Regions from separate parts of the Vibrio sp. R12-SG2-ISO1 genome, predicted to be linked through region 1. Evidence: predicted binding sites of a transcription regulator. Region 1 holds the regulator's gene; the other holds the start of a gene.
The links. Region 1 encodes MetJ, which represses methionine synthesis genes. Its sites were predicted from a motif close to TTAGACNTNTANANGTCTAA; they were not measured.

Region 1 (16,251 bases):
CTCTTATGTGCACTACCGGAGCAAAAACCTAAATACATCAATTTTTCCCTAGAGTGGCTCTTCTACACTACCCCTACCACTTTTGGGGGCTTCCCAAAGCAACAATAACAAGCGGAATCATCCGCACTTTCACACTGGAGGATAACTGTGCAAACCATTACCACAGATATCGCAGTCATCGGCGCCGGCGGCGCTGGTCTGAGAACTGCTATTGCAGCAGCTGAAGCAAATCCCGATTTAAACATCGCTTTGATTTCAAAAGTCTATCCTATGCGTTCCCACACGGTTGCTGCAGAAGGTGGATCAGCCGCAGTTATCAAGGATGAAGACAGCCTAGACAACCACTTCAACGACACCGTGGGTGGGGGTGACTGGCTTTGTGAACAGGACGTCGTTGAATACTTTGTTGAAAACGCCACGCGCGAAATGATCCAGATGGAGCAATGGGGTTGCCCTTGGAGTCGGAAAGAAAACGGCGAAGTCAACGTGCGCCGCTTTGGCGGTATGAAGGTCGAGCGAACCTGGTTTGCAGCGGATAAAACTGGCTTCCACATGCTGCACACCCTGTTCCAAACCTCGATGAAATACAACAACATCAACCGTTTTGATGAGTATTTTGTCGTTGACTTGTTGGTGGATGACGGTGAAGTGCAAGGTCTGATTGCCATTCATATGTCGGAAGGGGAGCTGGTCACCATCAAAGCCAAGTCTGTGGTACTGGCCACGGGCGGTGCGGGTCGTGTGTATCACTGTAATACCAACGGCGGTATCGTGACAGGCGATGGCATGGCGATGGCGTATCGTCATGGTGTGCCACTGCGTGATATGGAGTTCGTGCAATACCACCCAACCGGTCTACCTGGTACCGGTATCCTCATGACCGAAGGTTGTCGTGGTGAAGGCGGGATCATCGTCAATAAAAACGGTTACCGCTACCTGCAAGATTACGGCATGGGACCAGAGACACCGGTGGGTCAGCCGAAGAACAAATACATGGAACTCGGGCCACGCGACAAAGTATCCCAAGCGTTCTGGCATGAGCAGCAAAAAGGCAACACCATCAAGCACCCACTCGGTGATGTGGTCCACCTTGATTTGCGCCACCTCGGTGAAGAGTACCTCCAAGAGCGCTTGCCGTTCATCTGTGAACTGGCCAAAGCCTACGTTAACGTTGACCCAGCCAAAGAGCCCATCCCAATTCGTCCAACGGTTCACTACACCATGGGCGGGATCGAAACCAATGGCCAGTGTGAAACACGCATCAAAGGCCTATTTGCGGTCGGTGAGTGTGCGTCTGTCGGTCTGCATGGCGCAAACCGCTTAGGTTCAAACTCCCTGGCTGAGTTTGTTGTGTTTGGCCGTGTGGCGGGCGAGCAAGCCGTGCAGCGCGCCGCCGAGTTCAAAGGTTGGAATGACGCCGCGATTGACGCGCAAATCAAAGAGGTGGAAGCCCGTATTCAAGCCCTAATGAATCAAGAGGGTGACGAAAACTGGGCGGATATTCGCACGGAAATGGGCCACACCATGGAAGCGGGCTGCGGCATCTATCGTCAAGAAGATCTGATGCAAGCAACCATAGATAAAATCACCGAGCTCAAACAGCGCTACAAGCGTATTGGCATCAAGGACAAAGGTAAGGTGTTCAACACCGATCTGCTCTACGCCATCGAAGTGGGTTACGGCCTTGAAGTGGCGGAAGCCATGGTACATTCGGCGATTTTGCGTAAAGAGTCTCGTGGTGCCCACCAGCGTCTTGATGATGGCTGCACAGAGCGCGATGACGTGAACTTCCTTAAGCATTCCCTCGCCTTCTATCAAGCGGATGCAGCGCCAAGCATCGACTACAGTGATGTCACCATCACCAAGTCACAGCCGAAAGCACGCCTCTACGGTGAAGCCGCTGAAAAAGCCGCCGCACAAGAAGCCGCCGAGAAAAACGCAGAGGAGAAAGCCTAATGTCAGCCAACCGCATTCAAAAAGTCGACATTCTGCGTTATGACCCAGAAACCGACAACGAACCGCACTTTGAAACCTTCCAAGTGCCGTTTGATGAAACCATGTCCATCCTCGATGCGATTGGTTACGTCAAAGACAATTTAGACAAAGAGCTCTCTTACCGCTGGTCTTGCCGCATGGCGATTTGTGGCTCTTGCGGCATCATGGTCAATGGTGTGCCAAAACTGGCGTGTAAGAGCTTTCTGCGTGACTACCCAAATGGCGTCAAAATCGAGCCGTTGGCAAACTTCCCTATCGAAAAAGATTTGATTGTCGATATGACGCCATTCATTGAGCGTCTTGAAGCCATCAAGCCTTACATCATAGGAAACGACCGTAAACCCGAAGACGGCACTAACCTACAGACGCCTGAGCAAATGGCCAAATACAAGCAATTTGCTGGCTGCATCAACTGTGGTTTGTGCTACGCCGCCTGCCCTCAATTTGGTCTTAACCCTGAGTTCATTGGCCCTGCGGCCCTCACCTTGGCGCATCGTTATAACCTCGACAGCCGCGACAACGGTAAAGCCGAGCGCATGGCGCTGATCAACGGTGACAATGGCGCATGGGGCTGTACCTTCGTCGGCTACTGCTCAGAAGTGTGTCCGAAGAGCGTGGACCCTGCGGCGGCGGTGAACCAAGGCAAAGTCGAATCCTCGATGGACTTCGTGATTGCTATGTTAAAGCCTGACGGCACACCTGCAAAAGAGGAGGCATAAGGATGAGTAACCGTAAACCTTACGTTCGTGAAGTGAAACGCACCTGGTGGAAAGATCATCCGTTTTACCGCTTCTACATGTTGCGTGAAGCAACGGTGTTGCCTTTGGTGCTGTTTACTCTGTTCCTCACCATCGGATTGGGTTCGCTGGTCAAAGGCCCAGAAGCGTGGCAAAGCTGGCTTGGCTTTATGGCAAACCCAGTGGTCATCGCCATCAACATTGTGGCGTTGGCTGGCAGTTTACTGCATGCCCAAACCTTCTTTAGCATGATGCCGCAAGTGATGCCGATTCGCTTAAAAGGCAAACCCGTTGATAAAAAGATCGTCGTTCTCACTCAGTGGGCAGCGGTGGCGTTTATCTCTCTCGTCGTCCTCGTGGTGGTGTAAGGAGCCGTAATCATGAATTCAAATTTCAACGTTAACAGAGCCCCTAAACGCAGTGATGAGCCAGTATGGTGGGGGCTATTTGGCGCTGGCGGCACCTGGTTCGCGATGATCACCCCTGTGACTATTTTGGTCTTAGGTGTGCTGGCCCCGCTGGGCATCATCAGCGCAGACGCATTGAGCTATGAGCGCGTGTCCGAGTTTGCCACCAGCATCATCGGTGCGCTGTTTATCATCGGCACACTGGCTCTACCCATGTGGCATGCCATGCACCGTGTTCATCACGGCATGCATGATCTTAAAATCCATGCGGGTGTCGTCGGCAAAATTGCCTGCTACTTCTTCGCAGCCCTTATCTCAGCGTTGGCGGTCATTTTTATCTTTATGATCTAGGCCTCAGCCTGTTAAATATAGAAAGCCCGCTCAACTGAGCGGGCTTTGTTTATCTTGTGCCTCGTTTGTGAGTGTCTATCGCACTTACAGAATAAAGCGGCTGAGATCTTCGTCTTCGACAAACTCACCCAAGCGCGCTTTCACGTATTGCGCATCAATCACCAGCTTAGAGCCTGCCTTGTCGGTCGCTTCAAAGGAGATTTCATCCATCAAACGCTCCATCACAGTGTGCAGACGGCGTGCACCGATGTTCTCGGTGGTTTCATTGACCGTCCATGCCGCTTCTGCAATCTGGGTGATACCCTCTTCGGTGAACTCAATGTCAACGTCTTCGGTTTTCATCAACGCGCAGTATTGCTCGGTCAGTGATGCTTTAGGCTCCGTTAGGATGCGCTTAAAATCGTGGCTAGAGAGTGCCTCCAGCTCGACACGAATCGGTAGACGACCTTGCAGCTCTGGAATCAGATCCGACGGCTTCGCCACTTGGAAAGCGCCCGATGCGACAAACAGAATATGATCAGTTTTGACCATACCGTGTTTGGTCGAGACCGTGCTGCCTTCAATCAACGGCAGTAAGTCACGCTGTACGCCTTCACGAGACACATCCGGGCCAGAGCTTTCGCCGCGCTTACAGATTTTATCAATCTCATCGATAAACACGATACCGTTGTTTTCGACGTTAAAGATCGCCTGTTCTTTGAGCTCTTCTTGATTGACCAGCTTCGCGGCTTCTTCTTCGGTCAACGCTTTGAACGCATCTTTGATTTTCAGCTTACGCTTCTTCTTAGTATCACCGGCTAAGTTGGCGAACATGCCTTGAAGCTGATTGGTCATCTCCTCCATGCCAGGAGGCGCCATGATCTCGACGCCCATTTGTGGCGCAGCGACATCAATCTCAATCTCTTTATCGTCAAGTTTGCCTTCACGGAGTTTTTTGCGGAACACTTGACGAGTATTCGACGAACTCTCGTCTTGCTGCTCATTCTGGCCCCAAGCATCGCGTGCTGGCGGCAATAGCGCATCAAGAATGCGCTCCTCGGCTTGCTCCTCGGCGCGGAACTTCACTTTTTCCATCGCCTGTTGGTGCGTCATTTTGACCGCGACATCGGTCAAATCACGAATAATGGTCTCCACCTCTTTGCCCACGTAGCCCACTTCCGTGAACTTGGTGGCTTCAACTTTGATGAAGGGCGCATTGGCTAACTTGGCTAAGCGACGGGCAATTTCAGTTTTACCCACACCCGTTGGCCCGATCATCAGAATGTTCTTCGGTGTCACTTCGCTGCGCAAGCCTTCTTCTAGCTGCATACGACGCCAGCGGTTACGGAGCGCGATCGCCACAGAGCGTTTTGCGTTTTCTTGGCCAATGATGTGGCGATTCAGTTCGTGGACGATTTCGCGAGGAGTCATTTCAGACATAATTGAATTCCTTAAATGTAGTGACCACTATCTTGCTTTTTACTTCGCAGCGCTGTGCGGGATTTCTAGTTCTTCGATAGTGTGGTGATGGTTGGTGAACACACAGATATCACCAGCAATTTTGAGCGACTTTTCCGCGATGTCACGGGCGTCGAGTTCGGTGTTTTCGAGCAGCGCCGTCGCTGCCGCTTGCGCAAAGTTGCCCCCAGAACCAATCGCGATCAAATCGTTTTCTGGCTGCACCACATCACCATTACCGGTAATGATCAACGATGCCGTCTCATCAGCGACGGCCAACAAAGCTTCAAGCTTGCGCAGCGCACGGTCACTGCGCCAATCTTTGGCCAGCTCAACCGCCGCTTTGGTCAAATGACCTTGGTGCATTTGCAACTTACTTTCAAAACGTTCGAACAAGGTAAACGCGTCGGCAGTACCACCGGCAAACCCCGCAAGTACCTTGTTGTTGTACAAACGGCGAACTTTACGTGCGTTGCCTTTCATCACGGTGTTACCCAGTGATACTTGTCCATCACCAGCAATGACGACTTTGTTGTTACGACGTACGGATACAATGGTAGTCACGGTGGGGCCTCATACTTTATTCATTTGGATGTTAGTCTTTATATGAGGCTGTGAAAAACAGAATTCAAGGGCAGAAAAGACATCGCCCCGACAAGAAGGCGAGGCGATGTTTTGACTTTGAACGCATTAGACGTGGGCGTTTATTGTGCTTCTTTCCAAATCGCACAAGGCTCGATCTTGGCGCGCTGTAACTTGTGCTTGTCACGCTCTGCGTCACGCTTAAATTTGTATGGGCCAAGCACCACACGATACCAACTGCTGTCTTCTTTTTTGCGAATTTTGCTGTTGATGCCTTGGAAAGCAATATCCAACTTACGCGCTTCAGCTTGCTGCGCGGTTTTGTACGCGCCGCACTGCATGATGTAGGGAATCTCAGACACCACCAGCTCTTTGGCTTTCACTTCCACTTCACGACTCGGCAACGACTCGACATAATCCCACTTCTCTTCTGGCGGAGGAGGGAGAGTTTGGCTGCTTTTCGCTTTGGGTTTCGGGGTAGGCTTCGCGGGTTGAACCACCGGCGCAGGCGGCTCAGGATCGCTACTGAGTAGATACAACCCATAACCGAACGCCGAGACCAATGCGATGGCCAACAAACCACTGCGCCACGGTTTCTTGCGGCGCGGGGCGGCTTTTTTAGTCGGCTTACGGCTACTGCCGCGCTTTACGTAATCTCTATTCGCCACAACTGATTATCAAACCATTCAATACAACTGCTCGCTATGTTAAAGCAGATTTGTGTGTGAGGACAGACCGGAATTGGAAGCGGCTCAGCAAAACTGGCCGCAAAGTGGCGCGACCAGCGCGCCCGGCGGCTCAATGACCGTTCAAGTCGTCTAGAGGACGCGCGGCGGCGCGGCGCTATCTCGAATCACCAGTTCGGTTTCGAGCAGTCGAGAACCGGCACGCACGTCGTGGCCACGGAGGATCTCAAGCATCATCAGCATCGCCTGACGCCCGATTTCATAACGCGGCTGAGAAATCGTAGTGAGTGGTGGATCGCAGTATTGCGCAAACTGAATGTCATCAAAACCAACGACCGATAGATCTTGTGGCACGCGAAGTCCGAGCTTTTTCGCTTCCTGAATCGCGCCAATCGCCATCATATCATTGTGACAAAAAACCGCTGTCGGCGGCTCAGATAAGGCCAACAACTGACGAATCGCCTTCGCACCATCTTCAAATGTGAAGTTGCCTTCTGCGCAATAGTGTTCGTTCATCGTTAGGCCTGCGCGGCGCAACGCTTGTTGATAACCCTGGTGACGGAACTGACACAGTAGAGCACTCTCAGGCCCTGAAATCTGCGCGACACGGCGATGGCCCATCTGAGTCAGGTAGTTGACCGCTTCAAATGCGGAAGTGAGGTTATCAATATGCACGGTGGGCAACTCTAACTCAGGCGCAAACTCGCAGGCCATGACCATCGGCGGCAGATTCTTTTGTTCTGCCTTGCTAACATCAAACGGTAAATCCGTACCGAGCAGCAGCATGCCATCGGCCTGCTTAGTGAATACCAAGTTCACAAAAGAGCTTTCACGCTTTCTTTGTTGGCCGCTGTCCCCAAGCAATACGATGTAACCGTGCTCCATAGCCGCATCTTCAATGCCACGAATGATTTCGGTGTAATAGGGATCGCATATGTCTGGGATGATCGCGATGATGGTCTTTGATTCGTTTCTACGCAGATTGCGCGCCAGCGAGTTGGGTGAGTAGCCAGCTTCAAGCACCGCCTCTTCGACGCGTTTTCTCGTCGCAGAAGAGACTTTCTCGGGATTCATCAACGCCCGTGATACCGTCGCCGTCGACACTCCCGCAAGCTGGGCAACATCCTTCATTGTCGCCATAAGTTATTAACCCTCTTAATTAAAGATGTAGCGCTTTAGCCACCTAAACCTTGTTGCCTTGATCATAGCGTCTGGTGTGGTGATGACGGGGTCAATCCTGCACCGCTTATGATGATGGTAGGCTGATGCCCACTCTTATTGGCAGCGAAACGCAATCGTTTGGCTCTTGCCAAGGTTCGCTTCGCCTATCCCTTTCCAAACAACTAGTTTATTCATTTCGAAACAGAAAGTTACGGGATATTTAACAAAACCCGAACTATAAAAGAGAGCCAGATCACAAATAAATGAAAAAGAACGAAATCAGCTCACAGCGCCTATCGTCCCTGCCCTTATTTAAACTAATCGGCGTGTTAGCTCAAGTCTTGAGGCTCGATATCGACCGACCAACGGACCTTTTTCGCGCTCGGCAGCAACTCGATAGCCGGCTTAGCACTGGCCAGCAGCTTTTGCATTAATGAGCGCTGCTCGGTTTGCAGCAGTAATTGCCAACGGAACTTACCCGCACGTTTGGCAAGCGGGGCGGGTGTCGGGCCCAGCACCATGCAGCCGGAATCAAACAGAGGGTGGGATTCTAAAGTAAAGCGGACTTGGCGTAGGAACTCTTCCACCAGCTCAGATTGGTTCGCCTCCGCACGAAACAGCGTTAAAAACGAATACGGGGGCAACGCCGCCAGTTTTCGCTCTGCTAAGGCCACCTCGGCGAAGTCCCGATAACTCTTTTTCAACAGTGCTTGCAATAGGCTGTGCTCTGGGTGGTGGGTTTGCAACAACACTTCACCGGGTTTACTGGCACGCCCCGCTCGGCCTGCCACCTGAATGAATAGCTGGGCTAAACGCTCAGAGGCTCGAAAGTCGCTGCTGTAGAGTGAGCCATCGACATCCAACAGCGCCACCAGCGTCACATCCGGGAAATGGTGCCCTTTGGCGAGCATTTGCGTGCCGATCAGAATCTGATATTCACCGCGTCGAATGGCGCTTAACGCCTCTTCTAGGCTGCCTTTGCGCCGCGTGCTGTCGCGGTCAATACGAATGGTTTTCTGCTCTGGAAAGAGCGTATGCAGTTGTTTCTCTAGCTGCTCGGTTCCCACCCCAACAGTGACCAGTTGAGTGGAACCACACCCTTGGCACTGGTGGATCGTCGGCTGCTGAGAGCCACAGTGGTGACAGCGAATTTCGCTGCTGTGCTGATGGTAGGTGTAGTAGGCGTCGCAGCGCTTGCATTCTGCGATCCAGCCACATTCGTGACACATCAGAGCCGGGGAAAAGCCGCGTCGATTTAAAAACAGCATCACCTGATTGCCTGCGTTGAGGTGCTTGCGCATTTGAGCGATCAGTGGCGCAGAGAGGCCCCCCTCTAAATAGAGCCCTTTGACGTCAATCACTTGATTGGTGGTGGGCACCGCACTGCCTGCTCGGCGAGACAAATGCAGATGATGATATTTGCCAGACAGCGCATTGTGCAGCGTTTCTAACGCGGGCGTTGCTGAACCAAGAACAATCGGGATCTGCTCTTTGTTGGCGCGCATGACCGCCACATCGCGCGCATGGTAGCGCAAGCTATCTTGCTGCTTGTAAGAGCTATCGTGCTCTTCATCGACAATAATAATGCCCAGATCAGCAAAAGGCGTCAGCAATGCAGATCGCGTCCCAATCACAATGCCGGCCACTTTATCGCGCGCGCACAACCAGGCATTGAGGCGCTCGGTGTCATTCAATCCAGAATGTACTACCTCAATCGGCACGTTAAAACGCTTTCGAAAGCGATTGATGGTTTGCGGCGTCAGGCCGATTTCCGGCACCAACACCAAAGCCTGCTGACTCCGTTCGAGGACTGGCTTAATCATGTTGAGGTACACCTCGGTTTTACCTGACCCGGTCACCCCTTCGAGCAAAAAGCAGCCAAAACCGCTGAAACTGTTGACCGTCGCGATGGCGATCGCTTGTTCTTCATTCAGCTTTGGTTTCTCGACATCGGCTTCAATGTCAGCACCCCACTTAGCAAAATGAGGCTTGCGCTCAATCGACTCAATCCAACCTTTGTCTGTCAACGCGCGCAGCACGCTAGTGCTGACCTCTTCATCAATAAAACGTTGGTGTGACGTCGGGCCGTGTTGCAGCATCTGCATCACTTTGGCTTGCTTAACCGCTCGGCCAAACCCATGCATCAATTGATCGCGTCCGGTTGGCGTCAGTTGCCATTCCACCACGGCGGTAAAATCGGCCGGCTTTCCCTTCCGCAGGGCGCTGGGCATCGCATTGGCTAAGGTGTCGCCAAGTGGATATTGGTAAAAGTGACTGCACCAGTGCAACAAGGTATATAACGAGTCGGGCCAAACGGGTTGACTGTCGAGCACCTGCTTAATCGGCTTGATTTTGTCCATCGGCAGCGATGACTGCTGCACCAAGGCTGTCACGATACCGACTAAGGTTTGACGGCCAAAAGGCACAGACACGCGCCCACCAATCACTGGAAAAAGGTGTCCAGGGATTTGATAGTCAAACTGTTTATCTAGTGGTACGGGTAACGCGACTCGGGCGATGGTGGGTCTCATTCAGTCTTTCACTGCAGGTCGATGACGCGTTTAGTCTAAGGGAAAAGGCAGAGTGAGAAAAGCCAGCGCATCTCAGTGTCTGTATGAGGAGACGCGGGTAACGCCACTTCGCGATAACATCCATGCGTCTCCCTCTCCTGAAGCGGCTAAAAAAGTAGCGATTTCTACCCCAAATCGGTTGATCCTAGGCGTACTATTCATTACTATATCGCGCCTTAGAGATATGGCTGCTCTGGCAGCGGTGTCCTAAATCCATTTTACATTAACTACGTGTGGTGTCCGGCTCTGAATCGGATAGCGACACGGCCTATATTGAGGTTACCCCATGAAAGCTGGAATCCACCCAGAATACAAAGCAGTAGCAGCAACTTGTTCTTGTGGCAACACATTTGAGTTCAAATCTACTCTAGACAAAGAATCAATCCACCTAGACGTATGTGACAAATGTCACCCATTCTACACTGGTAAGCAACGTATCGTTGATACAGGCGGCCGTGTAGATCGCTTTAACAAGCGTTTCGGTGCTCTATCAAGCGGCAAGAAGTAATTCCTTCTCGCGGATAGGAAAAAGGACGCTGCGGCGTCCTTTTTTGTTGCCAGAGATTTAGAGCAATTAACCTATTCACAGTAAAACCCGCAGTCATATCTCTTTCTATCTGGTCTAATCTCCAGTCATTTCCCACATATTACCCTACTCGCTCGCATTCTGACCTAGGCAGCTTGACTCAGTTCCTCTAAAATGATTAACCCCCTTTGTGCTGAATCATTTTAACGAGTACCTATTTCTATGCCTGATGACCACCGTCAAGACCTGACCCCTGAAGAACAATTTCGCCAAAAAGCTCTCGACTACCATGCCTTTCCAAAACCAGGCAAGATCTCTGTCGAGCTGACCACCCAAGCAGAAACCGCGCAAGATCTCGCACTCGCCTACAGCCCAGGCGTGGCCGAGCCTGTACGAGAGATCGCTCAAAACCCCGATAATGTCTATAAGTACACTGCAAAAGGCAATATGGTGGCAGTGATCTCCAACGGCACAGCGATTCTTGGCCTAGGTAACCTTGGCCCACTAGCATCAAAGCCCGTGATGGAAGGTAAAGCCCTGCTGTTTAAACGCTTTGCAGGTTTGGACTCCATCGACATCGAAGTCAAACACCGCACCATCGATGAGTTTGTCGACACGGTCGCCAACATCGCGGATACCTTTGGCGGCATCAACTTAGAAGACATCAAAGCGCCAGACTGCTTTGAAATCGAAAAACAATTAATTGAGCGCTGTGATGTGCCAGTCTTCCATGATGACCAACACGGTACCGCCATTGTGACAGCTGCTGGCATGCTCAACGCTATTGAGCTACAGGGTAAAAAACTGGAAGACGCCGTGATTGTCTGTCTGGGCGCCGGTGCGGCAGCCATCGCTTGTATGGAGCTGCTGATCAAGTGCGGCGCGATGCGCGAGAAAATTTACATGCTGGATCGCAAAGGTGTGATCCACACTCGACGTGATGATCTCAACGAATACAAACAACTGTTTGCCAACAACACCGACAAACGTACGCTGCAAGATGTCATCGAAGGCGCCGATCTGTTCCTTGGCGTTTCTGGTCCTAACCTGTTATCGCCAGATGATCTTAAATTGATGGCCGACAAACCCATCGTGTTTGCCTGCTCTAACCCAGATCCTGAGATCAAACCTGAGCTCGCTCATGATGTACGCAATGACCTCATTATGGGTACAGGTCGCAGTGACTACCCGAACCAAGTCAACAACGTACTTTGCTTCCCGTTTATTTTCCGTGGCGCACTGGATGTACGTGCTAGCGAGATCAACGATGAGATGAAGCTCGCTGCCGTAGCAGCGATCCGTCAACTGGCGAAGGAAGAGGTCCCTGCCAATGTTCTGACCGCCGCGGGTGTGGATTCACTCTCGTTTGGCCCAGACTACATTATTCCAAAACCGATGGACCCAAGACTACTCCCCCGCGTCGCCAAAGCGGTCGCGTTAGCCGCGGTAGAATCCGGGGTGGCACGCATTGAGCTGCCTGACCATTACATGGATATCGAGTAATCTCGACGCCCACTGCCAGCCACGGACTTTGTCTCTGGCTGAGCAAAAACAACAAAGCCGCTGACGATGTCAGCGGCTTTGGCATTCAAATTCGGTGCAAAACAGGGCGAGCGTTAGTCGTCAAACGCCTCAAACTCAATCCCCATCTCCGTCATCAGCTTTTTCACTTCAGCGGGAATATCGTCTGGACGGTCTTTACGCAAATCTTCATCCGTCGGTAATGGTTGACCTGTGTAAGCGTGCAAGAACGCTTCACACAACAACTCACTGTTGGTGGCATGACGCAGGTTGTTGATCTGGCGGCGCGTACGCTCGTCTGTTAATACCTTAAGGACTTTAAGTGGGATGGAGACCGTGATTTTTTTCACTTGCTCACTTTTCTTACCGTGTTCTGCGTATGGGCTAATGTATTCGCCATTCCAGTCTGCCATTGCGCACCTTTATATTTGCGTATGAGTGTTTAAACCACAATTTTAACGGTATTTATGGCTACAAGCAAAGACATATAGACGTCTAGAAGTGTTGACGTCTTAAAAAATGAGAAGTAAAGTGGTTGGCGATAGGAGTGGAATCGGCCCAAACTGTGAGTGTGTCGCAGCATTACACCACATTGGGTGCCGGATACACCTGATAAGCAACAGGTATATCGCATTCCCTAAAACAAGTCACTACTGTTCGCAAGGAAAACGCTATGAGCACGCGCAAACCCGCCACCATCGCGGTACGTACTGGTATCGAGTCAGACACCCAACATCACGCTGTCGTTCCCCCTATTTATCTCTCGACCAATTATGGCTTTCCGGCGTTTGGTGAAGTGCCGAAATACGATTACACGCGTTCTGGTAACCCGAACCGTGGCCTGCTTGAAACGGCGCTGTATGAGTTAGAAGGTGGAGAAGGCGCTGTAGTGACCAATTGTGGCACCTCAGCGCTCAACCTTTGGGTCTCTGCGTTTGTCGGTCCAGACGATTTGATCATCGCGCCACACGATTGCTACGGTGGCACCTATCGACTCTTCAATACCCGCGCGCAAAAGGGCGACTTCAACGTGTTGTTTGTCGACCAATCCGATGACGCAGCCTTGACCGCCGCCATCAACCAGAAACCCAAGCTTATCCTGTTGGAAACGCCATCAAATCCTTTGGTACGTGTGGTGGATATCGAGAAAGTCTGCCAGCAAGCGAAACAAGTTGGCGCGCTGGTCGCGGTTGACAATACCTTCTTAACCCCGATTTTCCAGAAGCCACTCGAACTGGGTGCCGATTTCGTTATTCACTCAACCACCAAATACATCAACGGTCACTCCGATGTGATTGGCGGCGTGGTGATCACCAAAACCAAAGCGCACGCTGAAGAACTGGCTTGGTGGGGCAACTGCATTGGGGCCACCGGCACGCCGTTTGATAGCTACATGACGCTGCGTGGCATCCGCACGTTGGGCGCACGAATGAAGGTGCACGAACAAAGCTCGGCAAACATTCTCGACTTTCTGAAAACAGAGTCACTGGTCGGCCGCATCTATCACCCAAGCTTGCCGGATCACCCTGGCCATGACATCGCCAAGAAACAACAATCCGGCTTTGGTTCTATGCTCAGCTTCGAGTTCGCTGGCAGCTTTGAAGAACTGAAACAGTTTGTCGGTGAGTTGAAACTCTTCTCGCTTGCAGAATCGCTAGGCGGCGTAGAAAGCCTCATTTGTCACCCAGCGTCAATGACCCACCGTGCGATGGGTGAAGCGGCGCTGGCCGAGGCGGGTGTCTCTCAGCAACTGCTGCGTCTGTCTGTCGGTCTTGAAGATGCCGATGACCTGATTGACGATCTCAAACAAGCCTTTAACTGTGTGAAGGAGTCCGCGTAATGACGACATCGCGTCAACTGCATAAATTTGGTGGTAGCAGCTTAGCGGATCCGGAGTGCTACCGCCGGGTAGTCACCATACTCAAAGAATACTCAGGCAGCGATGATCTGATCGTTGTCTCAGCGGCCGGTAAAACCACCAATCATTTGATTGAATTTACCGAAGCGCTCTATAAAGATGGCCGTCTTGCCCATGAAGCGTTGCAGTCGGTACGACAATTCCAAACAGGGCTTATCGAAGCCTTGATTGACAGTGACGACGAACAAGCGCACATGCTGGCGACGCTCAAAGACGAGTTCACCACCCTCGGTGAATTAAGCGCCCCGTTAAGCGAGGTGGAGCGAGCTGCGGTACTTGGCCACGGTGAAATGTGGTCCTCAAGACTGCTCGCCGCGCTATTGAATCAAGCGAGTTTACCAGCCATCGCGCAAGACTCTCGCACTTTCTTACGGGCAGAAACCGGCACGCAACCTGAAGTGGATCGTGGTCAGTCCTACCCACTACTGAAGGAAATTTTGGCGCAACACTCACAGCGTCGTCTGGTGTTTACCGGCTTTATGGCGCAAAACCAAGCAGGCCAAACCGTGCTGCTTGGCCGAAACGGATCCGATTACTCTGCCACCGTGATTGGCGCGCTCGCAGAGGTCAGTCGCGTCACGATTTGGAGTGACGTTGCTGGCGTATACAGCGCAGACCCTCGCCTTGTCAGTGATGCTTGTCTTCTGCCCCTATTGCGACTGGATGAAGCAAGTGAACTGGCACGCCTTGCCGCCCCCGTGCTGCATAGCCGTACCTTGCAGCCTGTCGCTCAAAGTACGATGGACTTACACTTGCGCTGCAGTTACGACCCTGAATCTGGCTCTAGCCGCATTGAGCGCGTCCTCGCCTCTGGGCGTGGTGCCAAGATCATCTCCTCACTCAATGACGTGTTGTTGATTCAGTTAAACTTCGCCTCTGGCCATGATTTCAATCGCATGGAAAAAGAAGTGCTGAGCAGTTTGAAACGCGCCCAACTTGAACCTTTAACTTATGAAGTCCAAGCGGATAAGCACTCATTACGCCTTGCTTATACCTCGGAAATTGCAGGGGGCGCTTTAGGCTTCTTACAAGATTCCGCCATCGCAGCAGAAATTAAACTCAAAGAGGGCTACGCCCTTGTTGCTGCGGTGGGCGCTGGTGTCACCAACAACGCCAACCACTGTTACGGCTTTTACCAGAAGCTCAAGTCATCGCCTGTCGAGTTCATCTCTGAGTCTCGTTCCGGTCTCAGTTTGGTGGCTGTCTTACGCCGCACCGAAACCGAACCACTCGTTAAGGCGATTCACAACCAACTTTTCCAAGCACAAAAACGAGTCGGCATCGCCCTATGCGGCAAAGGCAACATTGGCTCCAGTTGGTTAACCCTGTTTGCAGAACAAAAAGCAGAGCTAGAAAAGCGTCGTGGAATGAGTTTTGAGCTCGTGGCGGTGATCGACAGCCAAACCTATTGGTTTAATGACCAAGGCATCGATCCTAGCGCGGTCAGTGAGCATTTCGATGAAGAGTCTATCCCTTATCAGCAAGGCGAGTGGATCCAGCGCCTCGGTGCGATTCAGGGCTATGACGATGTGGTCGTACTCGACGTGACGGCGAGTAAAGAGTTAGCTGAGCGTTACCTCGATATAGCCGAGCAAGGCATGCATCTTATCTCTGCCAATAAGGTTGCCGGCTCTGCCTCAAGTGCTTACTACCACCAAGTCCAAGATGCGTTTGCCAAAATAAACCGCCATTGGCTCTACAATGCCACCGTTGGAGCAGGCTTGCCGATCAACCACACTGTGCGCGATTTGCGTGAAAGTGGCGATGTCATCTATGCGGTCTCAGGGATTTTCTCTGGCACCCTCTCTTGGTTGTTCCAACAATATGATGGCAGCGTACCGTTTGCCGAGTTAGTCGATTTAGCGTGGCAGCAAGGCTTAACCGAGCCAGACCCTAGGCAGGATCTCGATGGCTCTGACGTAATGCGCAAGCTGGTCATCTTAGCCAGAGAAGCCGGTCTCGAGATTGAACCTGAATCGGTCAAAGTCGAGAGCTTAGTGCCCGATGAACTGGCCGATCTCTCACTGGATGACTTTCTCGATAACAGCCAACAGCTCAGCGAACAGCTAGCAGAAAGGCTCGAGAAAGCGCAACGTGAAGACAAAGTGCTGCGCTACGTCGCCAGACTGGAAAAGAACGGTAAAGCTCGAGTAGGTGTCGAAGCACTCAGCAAAGAGCACGCCTTGGCCAACCTGTTACCATGCGACAACATCTTTGCGATTGAGAGCAAATGGTATAAGGACAACCCACTGGTCATTCGCGGACCGGGGGCGGGTCGGGAAGTGACCTCAGGCGCGATTCAATCAGACCTTAACTTGTTGTCCAGTTTTCTCTAGTTTCACAGGTTGCTTCGGCAACCT
Region 2 (16,251 bases), on a different contig from region 1:
CTACCAAACCTATCTCGTGATGAACATGGCCGCTTAACCTTTTGGAGTTTTGTATGTACGACTACCGCAGCGCCGCGCTCGAGGTGCTGAACACTGAAATTGATGCACTCAAGCAACTCGACCAATACTTCAATGACGATTTTGCCAAGGCGTGCGATCTCATTTTGAACAACCGTGATGGCAAAGTGGTCGTAATGGGGATTGGCAAATCTGGCCATATTGGCAATAAAATTGCCGCCACGCTGGCGAGCACAGGCACATCGGCGTTTTTCGTCCACCCAGGCGAAGCCGCGCATGGCGATCTCGGCATGATTGATCCCAATGATATCGTGCTGGCTATTTCAAATTCCGGCGAATCTTCAGAAATCTTGGGCCTTTTCCCTGTGCTTAAGCGCCTAAATATCAAAATCATCAGCATGACCGGCAAGCCAGAATCCAACATGGCTAAGCTGTCTGATTTGCATTTGCAAATCACGGTGCCAAAAGAAGCCTGCCCACTAGGCCTGGCGCCTACCTCAAGCACCACGGCAACGCTGGTGATGGGTGATGCACTGGCGGTTGCCATGCTCCAAGCACGCGGCTTTACCGCCGAAGATTTTGCGCTCTCCCACCCAGGCGGCGCTTTAGGCCGTAAGCTACTGCTGAAGCTGTCAGACATCATGCACACCGGTGAACAACTGCCTTTGGTGACGCCAACTACAGTGATTCGCGATGCACTCTTGGTCATCAGCGAGAAAGGGCTGGGCATGACGGCCGTGGTCGATGAAGCGCAAAAACTGGTCGGTATTTTCACCGATGGTGATTTACGTCGTATTCTCGATAAACGTATTGATATCCACACCGCGTTAATCGGTGATGTCATGACGACGCACCCAACGACGGCCAGCCCGGACATTCTGGCCGCAGAAGGTCTGGCTTTGATGCAAAACAAAAGCATCAATGGCCTGATTTTATGTCAAGAACAACGCGTCGTGGGCGCACTGAATATGCACGATTTATTGAAAGCGGGAGTGATGTAATGTCTGCGATGATTGACACTCTTTACCAACCCGTGGAACCGAATCTGTTTGCGATTGCCAAACAGATTAAACTGCTTATTTGCGATGTCGATGGGGTGTTTTCTGACGGCCTGATTTACATGGGTAATCAGGGCGAAGAACTCAAAACCTTTCACACTCGCGATGGCTATGGCGTCAAGTCCTTGATGAATGCAGGCATTGAGATTGCCATTATTACTGGGCGCCGCTCTGCGATTGTCGAAAATCGCATGAAAGCGCTGGGAATTACGCTAATCTATCAGGGCCAAGATGACAAACTTAAGGCATACCAAGACATTTGCGACAAGCTCAACATTGCACCTGAGCATACTGGCTACATTGGTGATGATTTGATTGATTGGCCAGTTATGGATAAAGTCGCGCTCAAAGTGTGCGTGGCGGATGGTCACCCATTGTTGGCTCAGCGCGCCAATTATGTCACGGCTATTCGTGGCGGACATGGCGCCGTGCGTGAGGTGTGCGACCTGATCCTTCAAGCACGAGATGAACTGGATACTCACAAAGGTTTGAGTATATGACACTAACCCGTATTGGCTATCTACTCTTGCTACTTGTTGTCGCCATCAGTGCTTACACTCTGATCAACAAGCAGCAAAGTTATGATATTCAAGTTGATCCGGACACAGAACTGCCCATGTTCAGTGGTCAAGGCTTAGAAAATACCTCATACAATGAACAAGGGATTCGCAGCTATGTGATCACGTCTGCTCATTTGGATCACTTCGCGCAAAGCGGCGATACCGTTTTTCAAAGCCCTGTGCTAAAAGTCTATCGAGACGGCACAGTGCAAGAGTGGGAAATCACCGCAAAACGTGGTGTCCTCACCAAAGATCATGTTTTGACTCTGTATGAAGACGTTCTGACCACCAACTTATTGCCAGATTCTGGCTTTGACACTCTGTCCACTGACACCATGAGTATTCAATTGGACAACCGAGATTTTTGGGCTGACAACCAAGTCACTTTAGTCGGCCCACAGTTTGAAACAGTAGGGCAAGCCATGAAAGGCAACTTTGCAGATAACAACGCAACCCTCTACAAACACGTACAAGGTAGATATGAAACTCTCACACCTTAGTCTGATTTCCTGCTTGTTACTGACAAGCAACGCCATGGCCCTCTCAACCGACCGAGATCAGCCCGTATACATTGACTCTGACAGCCAACAGCTGGACATGCAGAGTAACCAAGTCACTTTCCTCGGCGATGTGAAGCTCAAGCAAGGCAGCATCAATATCAACGCCGATAAAGTGGTAGTGACTCGAGATCCTGCTGATGGTTCCATTCAAGAAATTGAAGGGTATGGGAATTTGGCGACCTTTTCCCAGTTGACCGACGATGGCAAAACCCTTTACGGTGAAGCGAAAGAACTCTATTACAAGATGGTCGATGATCAGCTGACGATGATTGACCAAGCGATGCTATCTCAAGACGACAGCGTGATTCGCGGCAACCAAATTCGCTATAAAATTTCTTCACAGAAGTTGATTGCAGACGGCAAAGAGAAAGGCGATCGCGTGTCGACGGTTCTACAGCCACAAGCGGTACAAGAGTAACGAGCTAAAACGTCGCGATCACTCGCGAAAACATCACTAAAGCGAAACGTAGCTATATCGATACGTAACTATGTCGGTACGTAACTACAGCGATACGAAACCATAGCGACACAAAAAATTATGGCGATATTAAAAGCGCAAAACTTAGCGAAAACCTACGGCAATCGAACCGTCGTGACAGACGTCAGCCTGCAAGTCGAATCGGGCCAAATCGTCGGGTTGCTCGGCCCGAACGGCGCGGGTAAAACCACCTCCTTCTACATGATCGTGGGGTTAGTGGCTCGTGACGAAGGCTCCATCAGCATTGATGGCAACGACATCAGTATTTTGCCGATGCACAGCCGCTCTCGCATGGGCATTGGTTACTTGCCTCAAGAAGCGTCGATTTTTCGTAAGTTGTCGGTCGAGGACAACATCATGGCGGTACTCGAAACACGTGAAGAGTTGACCCGTGAGCAGCGCCAAGACCGCCTAGAAGATTTACTTGAAGAATTCCACATTCAGCACATTCGACACAGTGCGGGTATGGCATTATCAGGGGGAGAACGTCGCCGAGTTGAAATCGCGCGAGCATTAGCGGCCAATCCACAGTTCATTTTGTTGGATGAACCCTTTGCTGGGGTCGACCCCATTTCCGTTATCGACATCAAGAAAATCATTGAACACCTCAGGGATAGAGGTCTCGGTGTCTTGATCACTGACCACAACGTTCGTGAAACATTGGATGTGTGTGAAAAGGCTTACATCGTTAGCCAAGGCCATCTGATTGCAGAGGGCACACCGAGCGAAGTGTTGAACAACGAGCAGGTGAAACAAGTTTATCTTGGTGAACAATTCCGTCTATGATTACAGTAAGTAACAGAGATAATAATAGGATGAACAAGAAAGTTCTCCAGCATTAAGGCAAGCATTACTGAATGAAACCCTCATTACAACTCAAGCTAGGACAGCAGTTAGCCATGACGCCACAATTGCAACAAGCGATTCGCTTATTGCAGTTGTCGACCTTGGATCTTCAACAAGAAATTCAGGAAGCATTGGACTCCAACCCACTACTCGAAGTGGAAGAGACCAATGACGAGGTAAACGTTGAAGAAAAAAACCGTACTGAGGAAAAAGAGAGTCGCAATGAGGCGTCAGACTCGGATTCTGCAGAACCTGAATTTTCCGAGATCGAGACCCAAGACAGCTCCGAAATGATTGAAAAGTCGGAGATCAGTAATGAGCTTGAAATCGATACTACATGGGATGATGTCTACAGCGCCAACACCGGCAGCACCGGGTTAGCCGTTGATGATGACATGCCGGTTTATCAGGGTGAAACCACCCAATCTCTCCAAGATTACTTGGTGTGGCAACTGGATCTGACCCCGTTTAGCGACACTGATCGCACCATAGCACTCGCGCTCATTGATGCCATTGATGACTACGGCTACCTTACCGTTTCACCGCAAGATATTCTCGACAGCTTCGACAATGAAGAGATCGAAATCGAAGAGATTGAAGCGGTGCGTAAACGCATCCAGCAATTTGACCCACTCGGCGTCGGCTCTGTGAACTTGCAAGATTGCTTGCTGCTGCAACTGGCGACCTTCCCTGAAGAGACCCCCTGGCTTGCGGAAGCGAAAAAGGTGCTGACCGATCATATTGATCAATTAGGTAACCGCGACTACAAACTGATCATTAAAGAGACTAAGCTCAAAGAAGCCGAGCTCAAAGAGACCTTAACACTGATTCAACAGTTGGATCCTCGCCCTGGCAGCCGGATCGCTGAAGATCACGCCGAGTACGTTATCCCGGATGTGTCGGTGTACAAAGATCATGGCAAATGGGTGGTGACCATCAACCCCGACTCTGTGCCACGCTTGAAAGTCAACCAACAGTACGCGGCGCTCGGTAAAGGCAATAGTGCCGATAGCCAGTACATTCGCACCAATTTGCAAGAGGCGAAATGGCTGATCAAAAGCTTAGAAAGTAGAAATGAGACGCTACTCAAAGTTGCAAAATGTATTGTTGAACATCAACACGATTTCTTTGAGTATGGCGAAGAAGCCATGAAGCCGATGGTATTGAACGACGTCGCATTAGCGGTTGATATGCACGAGTCCACCATCTCACGGGTTACGACACAAAAGTATATGCACACCCCTCGTGGCATTTTTGAGTTGAAATATTTCTTCTCTAGCCATGTCAGTACCGACAATGGCGGAGAGTGCTCATCCACTGCAATCCGAGCACTTATTAAGAAGCTGGTCGCTGCCGAAAACAGCGCTAAACCTCTTAGTGACAGTAAGATTGCAGCACTACTCGCTGACCAAGGAATTCAGGTCGCAAGGCGGACAATAGCTAAGTACCGTGAATCTCTAGGGATCGCCCCGTCGAGTCAGCGTAAACGCCTGCTATAAGGCCAACAACCGAGAAGGAAAGTCTATGCAAATTAATATTACCGGTCATCACGTCGAGCTCACCGATGCAATGCAAGACTACGTAAACGAAAAGTTTCAAAAGCTAGAGCGGTTCTTCGATCACATCAACAACGTCCATGTGGTACTTCGAGTTGAAAAAGTGCGTCAGATCGCTGAAGCTACCCTTCACGTAAACCAAGGCGACATTCACGCCTCTTCAGACGAAGAAAACATGTACGCGGCGATCGATTCGTTGGTCGATAAACTCGTGCGTCAATTGAACAAGCACAAAGAAAAGCTAAATACCCACTAAGTCCATAACCATGCAACTACGCGAAATCCTTACACTGGACTGCACGAAAAGTGCAGTTCAGTGCACCAGCAAAAAACGAGCCCTAGAAATGATCAGTGAAATTGTGGCTGATAAAACAGGCCAAAGTTCCACTGAATTATTCGAATGTATGCTCAGCCGCGAAAAAATGGGCAGTACTGGCATAGGAAATGGAATTGCCATTCCCCATGCTCGTATGCAATCGAGCGACAAAGCGATTGCCGTTCTACTGCAATGCGAATCGCCGGTCGAATTTGATTCCATCGACAATCGCCCTGTCGATCTGATGTTTGCGCTTCTGGTCCCTGACGAGCAGTGCAAAGAGCACTTGAAAACCCTCTCGAGTATGGCAGAACGCCTCAACGACAAACAGGTCCTCAAACAGCTGCGCAAAGCTCAGTCTGATCAAGAACTTTACGACATCATGGTAAATCAGTAATGCGCTTAATTGTGGTCAGCGGTCAATCGGGTGCCGGGAAAAGCGTGGCACTGCGTGTCTTAGAAGACCTCGGATACTATTGCGTCGACAATCTACCGGTGGATCTGTTGGATGTGTTTATCCAGACCGTGCAAACCAGCAAACAGAGCGTGGCGGTCAGTATTGATATCCGCAACCTACCCTCAGAGCCGACACTACTGGAAGACATCCTGACCAAACTTAAGCAATCGTCGGATGCCAGCGTGTTGTTTCTCGATGCCAACAAAGAAACGTTACTCAAACGCTACAGTGAAACGCGCCGCATTCACCCGCTGACATTAACCCAGCACAACACCTCCCTTGAGCAAGCGATCGAAAAAGAGAAATGCCTCCTCGCCCCGCTCAAAGAGCAAGCCGACTTGATCATCGACAGCAGCAGCCAGTCATTGCATGAGCTGAGCGAAACCGTGCGCATGCGCGTGGAAGGCCGTGAACGCAAAGATTTGGTGATGGTGTTTCAGTCGTTTGGTTTTAAATATGGCCTGCCTTCTGATGCCGACTACGTATTCGATGTGCGCTTTTTACCTAACCCACATTGGGATCCGTCGCTGCGGCCGTTGACTGGCCTCGATACGCCAATCAAATCGTTTTTAGAGCAGCATCAAGAGGTGCTGGAGTTAAAACGACAAATCCAAGGATTTATTGAGCAGTGGTTGCCACTGCTTGAAAAAAATAATCGCAGCTACCTCACCGTAGCCATAGGTTGCACCGGCGGGAAACATCGCTCGGTCTACCTCACTCAGCAGATTGGCGAGTACTTTGCCCAGTTGGGCCATCAGGTCCAAATTCGTCATACCTCTTTAGAGAAACATCATAAGGAATAGCCGTATGCAGCAAGAGAGCAGAACCGTCCTCATTCAAAATCGACTTGGCCTTCATGCTCGTGCTGCTGTCAAATTGGTCGAGCTTGCTCAATCCTTTGATGCCGTGCTCACCATCCAAAATCCTGAAGGCAAAGAAGCCACCGCAGACAGTGTGATGGGTCTACTGATGCTTGAGTCCGCTCAAGGTGAACACGTGACGATCAGCGCAGAAGGCAGCGATGCCTCACCCGCCTTAGAAGCGGTCTGCTCGCTGATTGAAGACAAGTTCGACGAAGAGGAATAGCGCCGATTCGGCCCTCACTGGCACACGCCACCTTTTAGTTTCCCCCTCAGAACGCCACTCGCCTTCCATTCATCACATGGGCGCACTTTTCTCCTCGGCAAAGTCGTATCATGAGGTTACTTAACGTAAGATTTAAGTTACTATTCAATCCATTGTGAACCATTAGAGTCAGGGGGAATCCATGGCCGAGCAAATTGAATTCGATCAAGCTCACCAAGCCCTGCAAGAAGTATCTGAAGCGCTCGAAAACGGCCGCTTCGTCCATGTCCGTCGCCAATTGCAGGACATGGAACCCGAAGATATCGCCCATCTCCTAGAAGCCTCACCTCGTAAAAGCCGTGAAGTCCTTTGGCAACTCACCGATCCAGAAGATTACGGTGAAATCCTCGACGAGCTCAACGAAGACGTCAAAGACGACTTGGTGTCCAAAATGGCACCAGAAAAGCTCGCCGAAGCCACCGAAGGGATGGACACCGACGATGTCGCTTACGTACTGCGAAGCCTACCGGATGATCTCTCTAGAGAAGTTCTGTCACAAATGGATTCGACAGAGCGTCTGCGCATTGAAACCGCGCTCTCTTACCCAGAGGACTCAGCCGGTGGTCTAATGAATACCGACGTCATCACCATTCGTGGTGATGTCGATGTGGATGTCGTGCTGCGTTATCTGCGCATGAAAGGCGAGCTGCCTGAAGCGACCGATGCCTTGTATGTCATTGATGAAGAGAACCACCTTATTGGTGAACTGCCCATTACCACGCTCATTACGACTCAGCCCGACATCAAAGTTGCCGAAGTGATGGAAGATGCGGATGAGGCTATCGAAGTGACCATGAGTGACTCCGACGTCGCCAGCTTGTTTGAGCGCCGTAATTGGGTCTCAGCGCCGGTTATCGATGAGAACAAACATCTGGTTGGGCGTATTACCATCGATGATGTGGTCGATGTCATCCGAGAAGATGCCGAGCACTCCATGATGAGTATGGCCGGTATGGATGACGACGAAGATACCTTTGCGCCCGTGGTCAAATCAGCCCGAAAACGCAGCATTTGGCTTGGGGCCAATGTGTTGGCGGCGCTCGCAGCGGCCTCGGTCTCGAACATGTTTGAAGCCACACTCGAGCAGATGGCCGCGATTGCCGTCTTGATGACCATAGTGCCTTCGATGGGCGGCGTAGCAGGCAACCAGACGGTCGCGCTCGTCATCCGTGGCTTGGCATTGGGCCATATCGGTGATGCCAACAAACGAGAACTATTAATGAAAGAAGCCGCCATCGGTCTGCTTAACGGCATTTTGTGGGCATTGATCATCGGCGGGATCGTAATTGCTTGGAAAGGCGACTGGATGCTTGGAGGCATTATCTCTGCCGCCATGCTCACCAACCTGTTTGTTGCCGGTGTTGCTGGCGTGATGATTCCTGTGCTGCTGAAAAAAATGAACATCGACCCTGCATTGGCAGGCGGCATGGCGCTCACTACTGTCACCGACGTCATCGGTCTGTCGGTCTTTTTAGGCTTAGCGACGCTGTTTGTTTAACTCAGCCGCCACCAGATATTCAACAGATATTTCAAAAAGACAAAGCGCGACCCAAGGGCCGCGCTTTTTGTTAGTGACACTCAGCGCAAGCGCTAAGAGAGTAGACTACCCATTGATATTGGGACCAAGCCACTTCTCCGCTTCCAACATGTCCCAACCTTTGCGCTGTGCATAGCTCTCCACCTGATCTTGCTGGATTTGAGCAACGGCAAAGTAGCGCGAGTCAGGGTGAGAGAAGTACCAACCTGAGACAGAAGCGCCAGGGAACATCGCATAGCTCGACGTCAGCGTCATGCCTATGGTGTTTTCAACGTCCATCAGCTCCCAAATTGCGCCCTTCTCTGTGTGCTCAGGACACGCAGGATAGCCCGGTGCAGGACGAATGCCTTGGTATTTCTCGCGAATCAACTCCTCGTTGGATAAGTTCTCATCGGCCGCGTAGCCCCAAATCTCTTTGCGTACCCGCTCATGCAAGTATTCTGCGAAGGCTTCGGCCAAACGGTCTGCCACCGCCTGAATCATAATGGCGTTGTAATCATCCCCTTGCGCTTTGTATTCATCAGCCAACTCACGCTCATTGATGCCACCTGTCACCGCAAACGCGCCAATCCAATCGGCCTTACCGGATGATTTCGGTGCGATGTAATCCGACAAACAGTAGTTGTAACCTTTAGGTTTTTCCGTCTGTTGACGTAAGTTGTGCAACACTTTAGCCACCTCGGTACGCGACTCATCGGTGTACACTTCAATGTCATCGCCAACGCTGGCCGCAGGGAACAAAGCACACATGCCGCGGGCTTGCATCAAGCCCTCTTTTTCAACGCGATCCAACAGAGCGTTGGCATCTTCGAACAAGCGTTTCGCCTCTTCACCGACCTCTTCATGGTCGAAGATTGCCGGGTATTTACCGACCAAGGACCACGTCATAAAGAATGGCGTCCAATCGATGTATTGGCGCAGCGTTGCAATATCAAAATCATCAAACACATGCACGCCGGGTTTCGCAGGAACCGGGGGCGTATAGCTTTGCCAATCAATTGCCACTTTATTGCTTTGCGCTTGCTCTAAGCTTACCGGCTTAGTGCGGGGTTTCTTACGGTTATGTTGATCGCGCACCACGTCATAGTCCGCTTGCAGCTTTTCAACAAACGCTGGCTTTAACGTCTCAGACAACAGCGAGGAACAGACCCCGACCGCTCGTGAGGCATTATTCACATACACCACAGGTTGTGAGTAATTTTGCTCAATTTTCACTGCGGTATGCGCTTTCGATGTGGTCGCGCCGCCAATCAAGAGTGGCAAATCGAAGTTGAGGCGCTCCATTTCTTTGGCGACATGCACCATTTCGTCCAACGATGGGGTGATCAGGCCAGACAAACCAATGATGTCTACCTTCTCTTCTTTTGCGACTTTTAGGATTTGCTCGCACGGCACCATCACACCTAAGTCGATAATTTCGTAGTTATTACACTGCAGCACCACACCAACGATGTTTTTACCTATGTCGTGAACATCGCCTTTTACGGTCGCCAGCAGAATCTTACCGTTGGTCGAGCCGGCTTGTTTCTCTGCATTAATGTACGGCTCTAGGTGAGCCACAGCTTGCTTCATCACACGCGCGGATTTCACCACTTGAGGAAGGAACATTTTCCCTTCACCAAACAGGTCTCCAACCACGTTCATGCCATCCATCAGTGGCCCTTCGATGACCTCAAGAGGCTTGCTCGCATTGACTCGCGCCTCTTCCGTATCATCGACAATAAACTCGGTGATGCCTTTCACTAGCGCATGTTCTAAACGCTTTTCAACAGGCCATGTGCGCCATTCCAGTGCTGAGGCATCCTCTTCTTTGCCGACCCCTTTTTCGGCGTATTCGCCGGCAATATCCAATAAGCGCTCGGTGGCATCAGAGCGGCGGTTAAGCACCACATCCTCTACCGCTTCACGCAGCTTGTCTGGGACGTTGTCGTAGATTTCTAACTGCCCGGCGTTGACGATGCCCATGTCCATGCCGTTCTTGAAACAGTGGTAGAGGAACACCGCATGAATCGCTTCGCGTACATAGTTATTACCGCGAAACGAGAACGATACGTTGGACACGCCACCTGAAATCATCGCATACGGCAGATCGCGTTTGATGTCTGCCACGGCTTCAATGAAATCAACAGCGTAGTTGTTGTGCTCTTCAATACCGGTGGCCACCGCGAAGATATTCGGGTCAAAAATGATGTCTTCCGGCGGGAAGCCCACTTCGTCAACCAAAATACGATACGCGTTCGTACAGATTTGGAGTTTGCGTTCACGCGTCTCCGCCTGACCCACTTCATCAAACGCCATCACAATCACAGCGGCGCCGTAGCGTCGGATCAGCTTGGCCTGCTCAATGAATTTCTCTTTGCCTTCTTTGAGCGAGATCGAGTTAACGATGCCTTTGCCTTGGATGCATTTCAGACCCGCTTCAATCACCTCCCACTTCGACGAGTCAACCATAATCGGCACGCGGGAGATTTCAGGCTCAGAGGCGCACAAGTTAAGGAAGCGCACCATGCAAGCCTGCGCATCAAGCATGCCCTCGTCCATATTGATATCGATGATTTGCGCGCCGTTTTCCACTTGCTGACGTGCCACTTCTAGCGCTTCATCATACTGCTCTTCTTTAATAAGACGCTTGAATCGTGCCGAGCCCGTGACGTTAGTTCGCTCGCCGACGTTAATAAATAGCGTCTCTTTCTCAATAGTGAGCGGCTCTAACCCTGACAAACGGCACGCGACGGGGAGCTCTGGCAGCGCGCGCGGTGTTACACCATCGACCACACGAGCCATTTCACGAATATGCTCTGGTGTGGTACCACAACAGCCACCAATTAAGTTAAGAAAGCCGCTTTTCGCCCACTCCTCAACATGTTGCGCCATCTCTTGTGGCGACAAGTCATACTCACCAAACGCATTCGGCAAACCGGCGTTTGGGTGCGCCGAGACAAAAGACTCTGAAATACGCGAGAGTTCATCGACGTAGGGACGCAATTCATCAGGGCCAAGTGCACAGTTCAAGCCAAACGACAACGGTCTAACGTGACGCAGTGAGTTGTAAAAAGCTTCGGTAGTCTGGCCAGAGAGCGTACGTCCAGAGGCATCGGTAATCGTCCCTGAGATCATCACAGGCAGGCTAATGCCGAGCTCTTCAAATACGCTGTCAACGGCAAACGCACACGCTTTGGCGTTGAGGGTGTCAAAAATGGTTTCGATAAGAATCAGATCGCTGCCGCCTTTGATTAGGGCGCGCGTTGACTCAGAGTACGCCTCGACCAACTGATCAAAGCTGACATTGCGATAACCTGGGTCGTTCACATCAGGAGAGATGGAACAGGTGCGGTTGGTTGGGCCCAACACGCCCGCGACATAGCGAGGTTTGTCCGGCGTTTTTGCCGTCCATTCATCGGCCGCCTCACGTGCAAGTTGGGCCGCTGCGAAGTTAATCTCTTCGCTTAAACTCTGCATGTCGTAGTCGGCCATCGCAATCGTGGTGGCATTAAAGGTATTGGTTTCGAGAATATCCGCACCGGCTTCTAAATAGGCGCTGTGGATCTCTTTGATCAATGCAGGCTGAGTCAACACCAACAGATCGTTGTTCCCTTTTAAATCACAATGCCAATCGGCGAAACGCGTACCACGATAGTCTTGCTCTTCGAGCTTGTAACCTTGGATCATGGTGCCCATGCCACCATCGATCAAAAGTATCCGTTGTTGCAATTGCGCTTCGATTTGCTGCCTTACATTACTTCCCACAGTACTGCCTCATTCCTTTCGTTATTTCCCCATCCTATCACAGATCAAAAAGGAGTCTAGACGTCTAAACGGTAAAAATACGTCTCACACCACGGGTAAAAATCATTTGCTATTTGAACAAGTCAGTAACAAAATTCTTGTTCATAATTTGTTACATACTGGAACGCTCATGTCAGTCTACTACACACTCTGCTTTTTATCGGCTGCGGCAATGCTGATTGCCTTTGTAAACAGCAAGATAGGTAAAATGCAGACCACCATCGCCATCACTGCGGGCTCAATGGTGCTGTCGTTACTCATTTTGGTTGCAGGCCAAAACGATTGGTTCCAACTGACAGAAATTGCGTCAAAGACGGTCGCCAGCATCAACTTCGAAGATTTTTTGTTGAAGGGGATTCTCGGCTTTCTCCTCTTCGCTGGCGGATTGGGCATCAAACTGCCCAACCTTAAAGATCAAAAATGGGAGATCACTGTCTTAGCCTTGGGCGCCACGCTGTTTTCGACGTTCTTCATCGGATTTGGTCTTTATGCTTTTTGCCAATGGCTGAACATTCCGTTTGATCTGGTGTACTGCTTACTCTTCGGGGCACTGATCTCTCCGACGGACCCGATTGCCGTGTTAGCGATCGTCAAAAAGCTCAAAGCCCCCAAACGTATCTCAACCCAAATTGAGGGAGAGTCCCTTTTTAACGACGGCTTTGGCTTGGTCATTTTCGTCACTCTTTACACCATCGCTTTTGGTCACGACACGCCGACACTAGGCAGCGTCACCTTGCTGTTCGCACAAGAAGCGATGGGTGGCATTGTGTATGGCTTTGCCCTAGGGCTGTTGTTCCACTACCTGATCAGCGCGACCGACGATCACTCTATGGAACTACTGCTGACCATCGGCATTCCCACCGCAGGTTACGCCTTTGCCGAGGTTTTGCATGTGTCGGGCCCGTTAGCAATGGTGGTCTCAGGAATCATGATCGGTAACTGGACGCGCTTTATCGGCTTTTCAAAAGAGAGTGAAGATCACCTCGACCATTTCTGGGAGCTGATCGATGAATTCCTTAACGGCGTCTTGTTCCTTTTGATCGGTATGTCGATGTTGCTGTTTGAATTCCATCAAGAAGACTGGATCATGATGGCGGTCGCCGTTCCTTTGGTCTTGCTTTCGCGTTATCTGAGCGTGTTTTTCTCTTACGTAGGGTTTAAGCGCTATCGAACCTACAACCCTTGGTCAGTCAAAATCCTTACCTGGGGTGGCCTAAGAGGTGGATTAGCGCTGGCCATGGCACTCTCCATTCCCTCTGGCATTTGGGTCATTCAAGATAAGCTGATTGATGTTAAAGAGATCATCCTTGTTATGACTTACTCTGTGGTGGTGTTTTCCATCTTAGTGCAAGGCTCTACCATTACCCCAATGGTAGAGAAAGCCAAAAGGGCAGAGAAACAGGCCTAGTGCCCGCAGCAATGTGCATAGATGCCAGCAAAATACGCTGGCATTTTTCTACCTGTATCGGATAAATGACATCCGATTGCAGCTATCGCCAAGCAAAATGTCTACTATAACTCTTCGATAGGCGCCCCCATCTTTGGCTACGTTATGGAAAACCTCTCTTTAGACATTCGCACACTTAACTTCACGGTTATCGTCTTCTCCTTTATCTATTCTTCAGGCTTGTTCTTTTATCAAGCCTCGCAGAAACAAGTTCAAGGCCTAAACCGACTGGCCGCTGGCATCTTTATGATTGGCTTAGGGCCGCTGTTTTTAGGTTTTCGAGGAACCGCGCCAGAGTGGCTGACCATAGTGCTCGCCAATACTCTCATCATGCTGGGTTTTCTTTTTACCGTAAAAGGCATCTGCGCGATTCGCGCCTATCACAGTAAAGGAGTGCGATGGTTAGAGGGAGCATTGCTGCTAGCAGGTCTACTGTTTGTTTTCTTTACCTATGTAACGCCATCCATCAATGCCCGTATTCTTATCTTAAGCGCCTACCTCAGCGCCTCCTGTTTTTTCGCAGCTTGGGCACTGCTTAAGGGCGAGAAGGACGATGCCAAGTTTCCACTTCTCATGATGGTGATCCCATTTGTCAGCTATGGCAGTTTTATGGTGTTTCGCCTCGTCTATACCGCGCTCGGGCCTACGATTAGCAGTTATATGAGCTCTGGACTGATTCATGCCCTGACCTACCTATTCTGCATCATATTAATGGTTGCCATTAGCCTGAGCATGCTATGGCTCATCAATGCAAGATTGCTCGACTCCATCCATCAGTTGTCACAAAAGGATCCACTGACAGGACTCTATAACCGACGAGCGATGGACTCGTTACTGCCTTCTCTAGTTCATCAATCGAAAGAGGAGCATCTGCCCCTTAGCGTGATCATGACTGACATCGATAACTTCAAACGGATTAACGATGAGCTAGGGCATCTGGTGGGAGACAAAACCATTGAGAAAGTCGCCAAGCTTATGCAGCGTACCCTACCAGATTCGGTATTGGCAATACGTTTTGGCGGTGATGAGTTTATGCTGCTGTTACCCAAGCACACAGCGGAAGAAGCGATTCAACAAGCAGAACTATTGAGGCAAAAGGTGGCGCTGAACCCTATCGTAAGTAGCGTTCATCTTGATTGCACCATGAGCTTTGGCGTCGCAGAACTCAAGCGCAGTGACTCGATGGATGACCTACTCTCCAATGCCGATGTTGCCCTCTATGAAGCCAAAAATGGTGGACGAAACCAAGTGGTTGTTGCCCAGTGACCGCAACCATTTGTTGAGAAGCCCTGCCTATAGCAGGGCTTCTCACATCTATACTGTCTGTACAAAGGTGACATTCAGAAAGCGGGAGCTGACCCATACAAACTAGAGACTTCGACTCTGCTGAAAACGCTGAGTTGATGGCAATTTGTATTGCTTTGATGCGAAGAAGCCTACTTTTCTACCTGTAGTAGTACAGCTGGATACGAGTTGCTGGCTGAGCAGGGGAGAGTAGATGGTCCGGCATTCCGTGGTCTGGCATTCCGGCCCGCGAGAAAATGCACAACACTTTCAGGAGCATTAAACGTAAAAAAGCCCAGTCTTTCGACTAGGCTTTCTAATAAGTGGCGGAGTGGACGGGACTCGAACCCGCGACCCCCGGCGTGACAGGCCGGTATTCTAACCAACTGAACTACCACTCCGCAGTGGTCTATTTAAAGTCTTATCTCAATCGAGCTTCAAATAGATAATGTTCAAAGCCTGGCGATGTCCTACTCTCACATGGGGAAGCCCCACACTACCATCGGCGCTAATTCGTTTCACTTCTGAGTTCGGCATGGAATCAGGTGGGTCCAAATCGCTATGGTCGCCAAGCAAATTTTGTTTAAGTTCCTAGAAGCTAGTTCCTAGTGCCTAGACCCTAGTTCCTAGAACTTAATAATTCGGAAAGCTGCGTTTATCGTTTCTAGCGACTAGGAACTAGTCACTCGTCTCTTTTACACATTCAATGTTCTTTCATTGAGTCCATCAAAACCCTTTGGGTGTTGTATGGTTAAGCCTCACGGGCAATTAGTACAGGTTAGCTCAACGCCTCACAGCGCTTACACACCCTGCCTATCAACGTTCTAGTCTCGAACAACCCTTAAGGGCACTTAAAGTGCCAGGGAAGACTCATCTCAGGGCTCGCTTCCCGCTTAGATGCTTTCAGCGGTTATCGATTCCGAACTTAGCTACCGGGCAATGCGATTGGCATCACAACCCGAACACCAGAGGTTCGTCCACTCCGGTCCTCTCGTACTAGGAGCAGCCCCCTTCAATCTTCCAACGCCCACGGCAGATAGGGACCGAACTGTCTCACGACGTTCTAAACCCAGCTCGCGTACCACTTTAAATGGCGAACAGCCATACCCTTGGGACCGACTTCAGCCCCAGGATGTGATGAGCCGACATCGAGGTGCCAAACACCGCCGTCGATATGAACTCTTGGGCGGTATCAGCCTGTTATCCCCGGAGTACCTTTTATC

Region 2: metH (methionine synthase) is a predicted target of MetJ. The motif match lies at 12,307-12,326, and genes of this name have one in related genera.

What each region holds. Positions count from the first base shown of each region.
Region 1 is NZ_JCBDGO010000010.1:188,735-204,985, forward strand. Features, by position in the region: gene frdA (fumarate reductase (quinol) flavoprotein subunit) at 148-1,956, shown strand; gene AC6R10_RS10025 (succinate dehydrogenase/fumarate reductase iron-sulfur subunit) at 1,956-2,714, shown strand; gene frdC (fumarate reductase subunit FrdC) at 2,717-3,100, shown strand; gene frdD (fumarate reductase subunit FrdD) at 3,113-3,490, shown strand; gene hslU (ATP-dependent protease ATPase subunit HslU) at 3,575-4,909, opposite strand; gene hslV (ATP-dependent protease subunit HslV) at 4,949-5,491, opposite strand; gene AC6R10_RS10050 (SPOR domain-containing protein) at 5,632-6,177, opposite strand; gene cytR (DNA-binding transcriptional regulator CytR) at 6,328-7,335, opposite strand; gene priA (primosomal protein N') at 7,686-9,887, opposite strand; gene rpmE (50S ribosomal protein L31) at 10,213-10,434, shown strand; gene AC6R10_RS10070 (malic enzyme-like NAD(P)-binding protein) at 10,675-11,955, shown strand; gene metJ (met regulon transcriptional regulator MetJ) at 12,069-12,386, opposite strand; gene AC6R10_RS10080 (O-succinylhomoserine (thiol)-lyase) at 12,647-13,813, shown strand; gene AC6R10_RS10085 (bifunctional aspartate kinase/homoserine dehydrogenase II) at 13,813-16,227, shown strand.
Region 2 is NZ_JCBDGO010000015.1:266,422-282,672, forward strand. Features, by position in the region: gene AC6R10_RS11735 (calcium/sodium antiporter) at 1-37, shown strand, start outside; gene AC6R10_RS11740 (KpsF/GutQ family sugar-phosphate isomerase) at 54-1,019, shown strand; gene kdsC (3-deoxy-manno-octulosonate-8-phosphatase KdsC) at 1,019-1,576, shown strand; gene lptC (LPS export ABC transporter periplasmic protein LptC) at 1,573-2,136, shown strand; gene lptA (lipopolysaccharide transport periplasmic protein LptA) at 2,117-2,614, shown strand; gene lptB (LPS export ABC transporter ATP-binding protein) at 2,735-3,460, shown strand; gene AC6R10_RS11765 (RNA polymerase factor sigma-54) at 3,532-5,019, shown strand; gene hpf (ribosome hibernation promoting factor) at 5,045-5,332, shown strand; gene ptsN (PTS IIA-like nitrogen regulatory protein PtsN) at 5,343-5,789, shown strand; gene rapZ (RNase adapter RapZ) at 5,789-6,652, shown strand; gene AC6R10_RS11785 (HPr family phosphocarrier protein) at 6,657-6,935, shown strand; gene mgtE (magnesium transporter) at 7,117-8,472, shown strand; gene metH (methionine synthase) at 8,578-12,258, opposite strand; gene AC6R10_RS11800 (cation:proton antiporter) at 12,428-13,705, shown strand; gene AC6R10_RS11805 (GGDEF domain-containing protein) at 13,850-15,010, shown strand; tRNA gene AC6R10_RS11810 (tRNA-Asp) at 15,353-15,429, opposite strand; rRNA gene rrf (5S ribosomal RNA) at 15,486-15,601, opposite strand; partial or broken rRNA gene AC6R10_RS11820 (23S ribosomal RNA) at 15,776-16,251, opposite strand, start outside.